2 regions of the Nocardia sp. NPDC049149 genome follow, and region 2 is predicted to be linked to the other one. Evidence: predicted binding sites of a transcription regulator. Region 2 holds the regulator's gene; the other holds the start of a gene.
The links. Region 2 encodes HspR, which represses chaperone genes until heat shock. Its sites were predicted from a motif close to ANNTGAGTNNNNNNNACTCANNT; they were not measured.
Positions count from the first base shown of each region.

Region 1: a site for HspR is predicted at 1,491-1,513, ahead of lon (endopeptidase La). Genes of this name have one in related genera too.

Region 1 is NZ_JBICTD010000001.1:885,890-889,300, forward strand. It holds gene lon (endopeptidase La) at 1-1,412, opposite strand, end outside; gene ACGFNJ_RS04215 (hypothetical protein) at 1,607-2,245, opposite strand; gene ACGFNJ_RS04220 (ATP-binding cassette domain-containing protein) at 2,409-3,411, opposite strand, start outside.
Region 2 is NZ_JBICTD010000001.1:481,291-484,701, reverse strand. It holds gene grpE (nucleotide exchange factor GrpE) at 1-500, shown strand, start outside; gene dnaJ (molecular chaperone DnaJ) at 525-1,685, shown strand; gene ACGFNJ_RS02385 (heat shock protein transcriptional repressor HspR) at 1,685-2,077, shown strand; gene ACGFNJ_RS02380 (globin domain-containing protein) at 2,647-3,411, shown strand, end outside.

The DNA of each region.
Region 1 (3,411 bases), 400 kb from region 2:
TCGTCCTCGGTGTAGCCGTCGACGGTGATCAATTCCATCCGGTCCAGCAGCGGGCCGGGGATGGTCTCCATCACGTTCGCGGTGGCGATGAACAGCACATCCGACAGGTCGAGATCCAGATCCAGGTAGTGGTCGCGGAACGTGTGGTTCTGCGCCGGATCGAGCACCTCGAGCAGCGCGGCCGCGGGATCGCCGCGGAAATCCGAGCCGACTTTGTCGATCTCGTCCAGCAGGACAACGGGATTCATCGAACCCGCCTCCTTGATGGCGCGGACGATCCGGCCGGGCAGCGCGCCGACATAGGTACGCCGGTGACCACGGATCTCGGCCTCGTCGCGCACGCCGCCGAGGGCGACCCGGACGAACTTGCGGCCCATGGCGCGCGCCACCGACTCACCGAGCGAGGTCTTGCCGACGCCGGGCGGACCGACCAGCGCGAGCACCGCGCCGGAGCCGCGGCCGCCGACCACCTCGAGGCCACGCGCGGCCCGCCGGGACCGCACCGCCAGGTACTCGACCATGCGGTCCTTCACCTCGTCCAAGCCGTGGTGATCGGCGTCGAGCACCGCGCGCGCCGCCGAAACATCGGTGCTGTCGGTGGTTTTCACCGTCCAGGGCAGTTCGAGCACGGTGTCGAGCCAGGTCCGGATCCAGCCGGATTCCGGGCTCTGATCGCTGGCCCGCTCCAACCGGCCGACCTCGCGCAGCGCCTCCTCGCGCACCTTCTCCGGCAGATCGGCCTGCTCGATCCTGGTGCGGTAGTCGTCGGCGCCGTCCGGCTCGTCCTCGCCGAGTTCCTTGCGAATCGCGTTGAGCTGCTGGCGCAGCAGGAACTCGCGCTGGCTCTTCTCCAGGCCCTCGCGCACGTCGTCGCTGATCTTCTCGGTGACCTCGGCCTCCGCGATGTGGTCCTTGGTCCACTCGATCAGGGTCTGCAGCCGCTGGACGACGTCGGGGGTTTCGAGCAGTTCTCGCTTCTGCTCGTTCGACAGGTACGGGGCATACCCCGCAGTGTCGGCGATCGCCGACGGATCGGTCAGCTGGTTGACCGCATCGATGATCTGCCAGGCCTCGCGGCGCTGCAGCACCGAGACGACAAGCTTCTTGTATTCGGCGGCAAGCTCTTTCGTCCTGCCGTCCGCCGCGGGTGTCTCGACCGGCTCGGCCTCCACCCACAGGGCGGCGCCGGGGCCGGTGACCCCGTGGCCGATCTTGGCGCGCCGCTCGGCCTTCAGCACGGCCGCCGGTGCGCCGCCGCGCATCCGTCCGACCTGTTCGATGGTGGCGACCACGCCGTAGGAGGCATAGCCCTCGGTCAGCCGCGGCGCGAGCAGCACGGCCTCGGTCTTCGCGGCGCGCGCGGCGTCGATGGCGGCCTGCGCCGATTCGTCCAGTTCGATGGGCACGACCATGCCCGGCAGCACGATCGGATCGGTCAGGAACAGCACCGGCAAGTTCTGAGGTGTAGTCACGAGTTCGACCCTTCCAAAAGTTGAGCGATACCAACTCAACCCCACCCCCACCTGCTTTGTTCCGCATCCACCCACCGTTCGCTGAGGGCGAAGAAGTTGACCTTCATCGACGGTGCCGACGAGTCGAAGGGCCGCTACTCGGTGATGACGTAGCTGCCGTGGATGGGGAGGTCTGGGCTGGGGTTCCATCCCTGGAGGAAGTAGGACCAGCCGAGCCAGACGCCGGGGGCGATCTGGCGGAACTCGTGGTAGCTGATCGGGACACCGACGAAGTCGGCGGAGAAGTCGATGGTCCAGGACGGTTTGTTGTCGGCGTAGGAGCGGCCGGGGACGACCGGCCCGCCGGTGTCTTGGCCGCCGACGCGGTAGTTCTTGTAGCACCAGTCCCGTTTGCCGGGGCCGGGGGCGAAGGTCAGGGAGTCGCCGAGAACGCCTTCCGATGCCGCCCACGCCCGGCCGAAGGGGTAGGGGATGGGCGCTCCGAGGACGTGGACTGCGGGCAGGACCCAGAAACGTTGGCGGCCCTGCGGTCGTTCGCCCGGTGCCGCAGCGAGAAAGAGCGCGTCTGCCTGTGCGGTTGTGCAGTGGAACCGCAACGAGTCGACCGTGACGGCGGGGTTGGCGCGGTCTATGACGCACCGGCCGTCGGCCTGCAACGCGCCGGCAGCCGAAGAGCCCGCGCCGGATTCATCAGCACCCGCGGCGGGCGCCACCGCCAGGCAGGCCACGGTGGCCAGCAATATGACGGCAAGTGCACGTATCCGCTTGACCATGGCCCTACCTCGTTCGACAGCTGAGTTACTTCCGTATGGCAGTGACACGGTACTGCGAACTTCGCCTGATCAGATACAGCGATCTCGTGACGAACACCACGTTCTGCGCACGGAATCAGACAGACGCACTGTGCGCCGAGCTACTGAATAGTTACGCCAGAACTCAGCGGGCGCGTTCTACTCGGGCTTCGGTCCATACCGGCGTTTCGCTCTCGTAGACGTTGCCGTCGGAGCCGAAAACGAGAAAGCGGTCGAAGGCCTTGGCGAACCAGCGGTCGTGGGTGACCGCGATGACGGTGCCCGCGAATTCGGCCAGTGCCTGTTCCAGCGCGTCGGCGGAGTGCAGGTCGAGGTTGTCGGTGGGTTCGTCGAGCAGGAGCATGGTGACGCCGGAGAGCTCGAGTAGCAGGATCTGCAGGCGGGCCTGCTGGCCGCCGGAGAGATCGTCGTAGCGCTGCTCGGCGGCGCGGGCCAAGCCGTAACGGTCGAGGACGCGGCTCGCCGCCTCCCGGCCCATGCCGTCGCGGTGCTCGTTGCCCAGATGCAGGATTTCCAGCAGTGTGTTGCCGGAAAGGTCTGGGCGCGAATGGGTTTGGGCGAAGTAGCCGGGCCGGACGCGGGCGCCGAGGGTCGCGGTGCCGGTGTGCGGCACGGGGGCGAGGTCGAGCGCCTGGATGGGACGATGTTCGGTGTCCGGGTCGGTGCCACCCGCCGCGAGTAGACGCAGGAAGTGCGACTTGCCTGAGCCGTTGGAGCCGAGGACCGCGAGGCGGTCGCCGTACCAGATCTCGGTGGTGAAGGGACGCATCAAACCAGTGAGCTCGAGGTCGGTGCAGACCAGGGCGCGCTTGCCGGTGCGGCCACCGTGCAGGCGCACAGACACGTTCTGCCGCAACGGAACTGCTTCCGGCGGACCTGCCTCTTCGAACTTCGCGAGCCTGGTTTGGGCCGCCTGATAGCGGGCCGCGACGCCGTCGTTGAACTTCGCCTTCTCCCGCAGCCGCAAGACCAGCGCACGCAGTTTGACCCGCTCTTCGTCCCAGCGTTTGCGCAGTTCTTCCAGCCGCGCGTTGCGATCGTCGCGCGCCTGGTGATAGGTCGCGAACCCGCCGCCGTGCACCCAGGACATCGCACCGCTCGCACCGGGTTCGAGGGTGACGATGCGC
Region 2 (3,411 bases):
TCGAGTTGGCCGAGCGCACCGCGGACCTGCAGCGACTGACCGCGGAGTACGCCAACTACCGGCGTCGGGTCGAACGCGACCGCAAGACCGCGATCGACACCGCCAAGGCCGCCGTCGTCACCGAATTGCTCGGCGTGCTCGACGATCTCGATCGGGCACGGGCACACGGTGACCTGGATTCCGGTCCGCTGAAGTCGGTGGCCGACAAGCTGGCCGCCGCGCTGCAGAAGCAGGGGCTGGAGGAATTCGGTTCGGCGGGTGAGCCTTTCGACCCGACGCTGCACGAGGCCGTGCAGCACGAGGGCTCCGGGCACGATCCGGTGATCGGCATCGTCATGCGCAAGGGCTATCGGTTCGGCGATCGGGTGCTTCGGCACGCGCTCGTCGGGGTAACCGATGGCGTGGCCGACCTGGTCGGCGACGAGCGGAAGCCGGCCGAGCAGGCGGGTGCGGCCCAGCCAGAGGCATCGGATGCTGATGCCGGCGCGAACAAACACTAATACTGCGAGAGGAGGAGATATCCGGTGAGTCAGCGGGAGTGGATCGAAAAGGACTTCTACAAGGAGCTGGGTGTCTCCTCCAGCGCCTCGCAAGACGAGATCAAGAAGGCGTACCGCAAGCTCGCTCGCGACTTGCATCCGGACGCCAACCCCGGCGACGCCAAGGCCGAGGAGCGGTTCAAGACCGTCAGCGAAGCGCACGCGGTGCTGTCGGATCCGGCCAAGCGCAAGGAATATGACGACACCCGAAAGCTGTTCGCGGGTGGCGGATATCCGCGTGGCGGCGGCTTCACCCCCGGTGCGGGCGGCGGCTTTTCGCAGGACTTCAACATCGGTGACATCTTCGGCGGCGCCAATGCCGGCGACGGTGGCCTCGGTGACCTGCTCGGTGGACTGTTCAACCGGGGAGGCACGCGCACCGCGAGCCGCCCGCGGCGCGGGGCCGACGTGGAGACCGAGACGACCCTCGGTTTCCGGGAGGCCGCGCAGGGCGTCACCGTTCCGCTGCGGATGACCAGTCCGTCGCCGTGCACCACCTGCCACGGCAGCGGCGCGAAACCGGGCACCAGCCCTCGGGTCTGCCCGAACTGCAACGGCACCGGCATCATCAGCCGCAACCAGGGCGCGTTCGGCTTCAGCGAGCCGTGCGATGACTGCCGGGGCACCGGCTCGATCATCGACGACCCGTGTGTCGACTGCCACGGCAGCGGCATCCAGAACCGCACGCGCACCATCACCGTGCGGATTCCGCCGGGCGTCAGTGACGGACAGCGGATTCGGCTGGCCGGTCAGGGTGAAGCGGGCCTGCGTGGCGCGCCGTCGGGCGACCTGTTCGTCAGCGTGCACGTCAGCCAGGACAAGGTCTTCGGCCGTAACGGCGATGACCTGACCCTGGTGCTGCCGGTCAGTTACAGCGAATTAGTGCTCGGGACAACGGTTTCCGTGCCTACCCTGGAGGGGCGCGTCGGCGTCAAGGTGCCGCCTGGCACTGCGGACGGCCGCATCCTGCGGGTGCGCGGTCGCGGCGTGCCCAAGCGCGGCGGCGGCGCCGGTGACCTGCTGGTCACCGTCAAGGTCGCGGTGCCACAGAAGTTGGATGACAATGCCGCCGACGCGCTGCGACGCTATGCGGAGGCGGAGAAGGCCAGCGGATTCGATCCACGGGCAGGATGGGCAGGTGCTTGATGTCCAATGATCCGAAGCAGTCGCGTGCCGAGTTCTTCATGATCTCGGTGGCGGCCCAACTCGCGGGCATGCACGCGCAGACGCTGCGCACCTATGACCGACTGGGACTGGTTACGCCACAACGCACTTCGGGCGGCGGGCGACGCTACTCGACCAGGGACGTTGAGCTGCTGCGCGAGGTGCAGCGGCTGTCTCAGGACGAGGGCGTCAACCTGGCGGGCATCAAGCGCATCATCGAACTCACCAATCAGGTCGAGGAACTGCAGCAGCGGGTTGCCGAGCTGTCGGCCGAGCTGGACCGGATGCGGGCGGGCTATCGGCCCGATCTTTCCCCGCCGCAGCGCAGCACCGCGCTGGTGGTCTGGCAACCGCGCAATCGCCGGAATATGTGAGCCATCGGCACTCGCGCAACATCATTGAATACTGCTGGCTATTCCTCGGGCCCCTGGCCTCGGCATTGTTGATCATGATCCGAGATCGGGGGCCCGAAGTCGTCTCCAGCAGACCGTTCGGCACGGTTGCTGACGGTATGCCGATACTTAGTGTGTGACAACACTTACCGCGGCCGCTTTTCTGGACTGCTGACTTGTCATATTTTGTTGCGCGCCCCTGCTGCGTGATCGCTGTCGATTGTCCGGCGGAGTCCGCTTGCGATCATGGAATGTTGCCCCGTGGTCGCTCCAGAGCCCTTGGTGGCGTGAGAGTTTCAGAACGAGTCTTGCAAAATCAGTGTTCTTGCGACTGATTTCACCGATTTTTACCGTCTTACAGTCTGTTTCGTCGGCGTTTCGCGCTGAGGGCCCTCGTTTTGAGGGAATTACAGGCTTGTTGTTTAAACGGAGGATTCCACTCCTGGCTAACCTCGCCTACACTTCTCGGCAACGGCTGCTGACGAGTGTCCCGCAGCACCTCACTCGCCGGCACGGTTTGTGTTCGAGTGCGAAATGGGGTTGTGACACAAATGGATTCGCGGACTGTCGCTTTGATCAGAACTACGTTCAAGGCGGTTGCTGCGGAGGAAGGGGGGCCGGAGAAATTAGCGAGATCGTTCTACTCGATCCTATTCACCGACTACCCCCAAGTCCGCGATTTCTTTCCAGCAGCCATGGACGCACAGCGAGATCGCCTGGTCAAAGCCATCTCCTACGCATTGGACCGGCTCGAGGAGCCGAACAAGCTCCTACCGTTCCTTGCGCAACTCGGGCGTGACCATCGCAAATACGGTGTGCAGCCTGCGCATTACACGGCGGTCGCGGTCTCGCTGAAGGCCGCGATGCGCAACTACGCGGGCACCGAGATGTGGACCGACGAGGTCGACAAAGCCTGGGACGACGGCCTGAAGATCATCGGGGAGACCATGATCGGGGCCGCGGAGAAGGAAACGACGCCGGCGGCCTGGACCGGGACCGTGGTGGAACGCCGTGCGGTGCTACGCAATCTGACCGTGGTGCGGTTGCAACTCGATCAGCCGATGCAGTACGCCGCAGGCCAGTACATCAGCGTGCAGATCCCGTCCCGGCCGCGGATGTGGCGCTACCTGTCGCCCGCTGTGCCCGCAAATGCCAACGGGGAGATCGAGTTTCACATCCGCAGCGTGCTCGGCGGCTGGGTCAGCTCCGCCATCGTCGGCCACACCGTCGTCGGCGATCAGTGGCTGCTCGGTGCGCCGCTCGGCGGCCTCGGCATCCCGCGCAACGCCAAGCGCAAGATGTTGATGGTCGGCTGC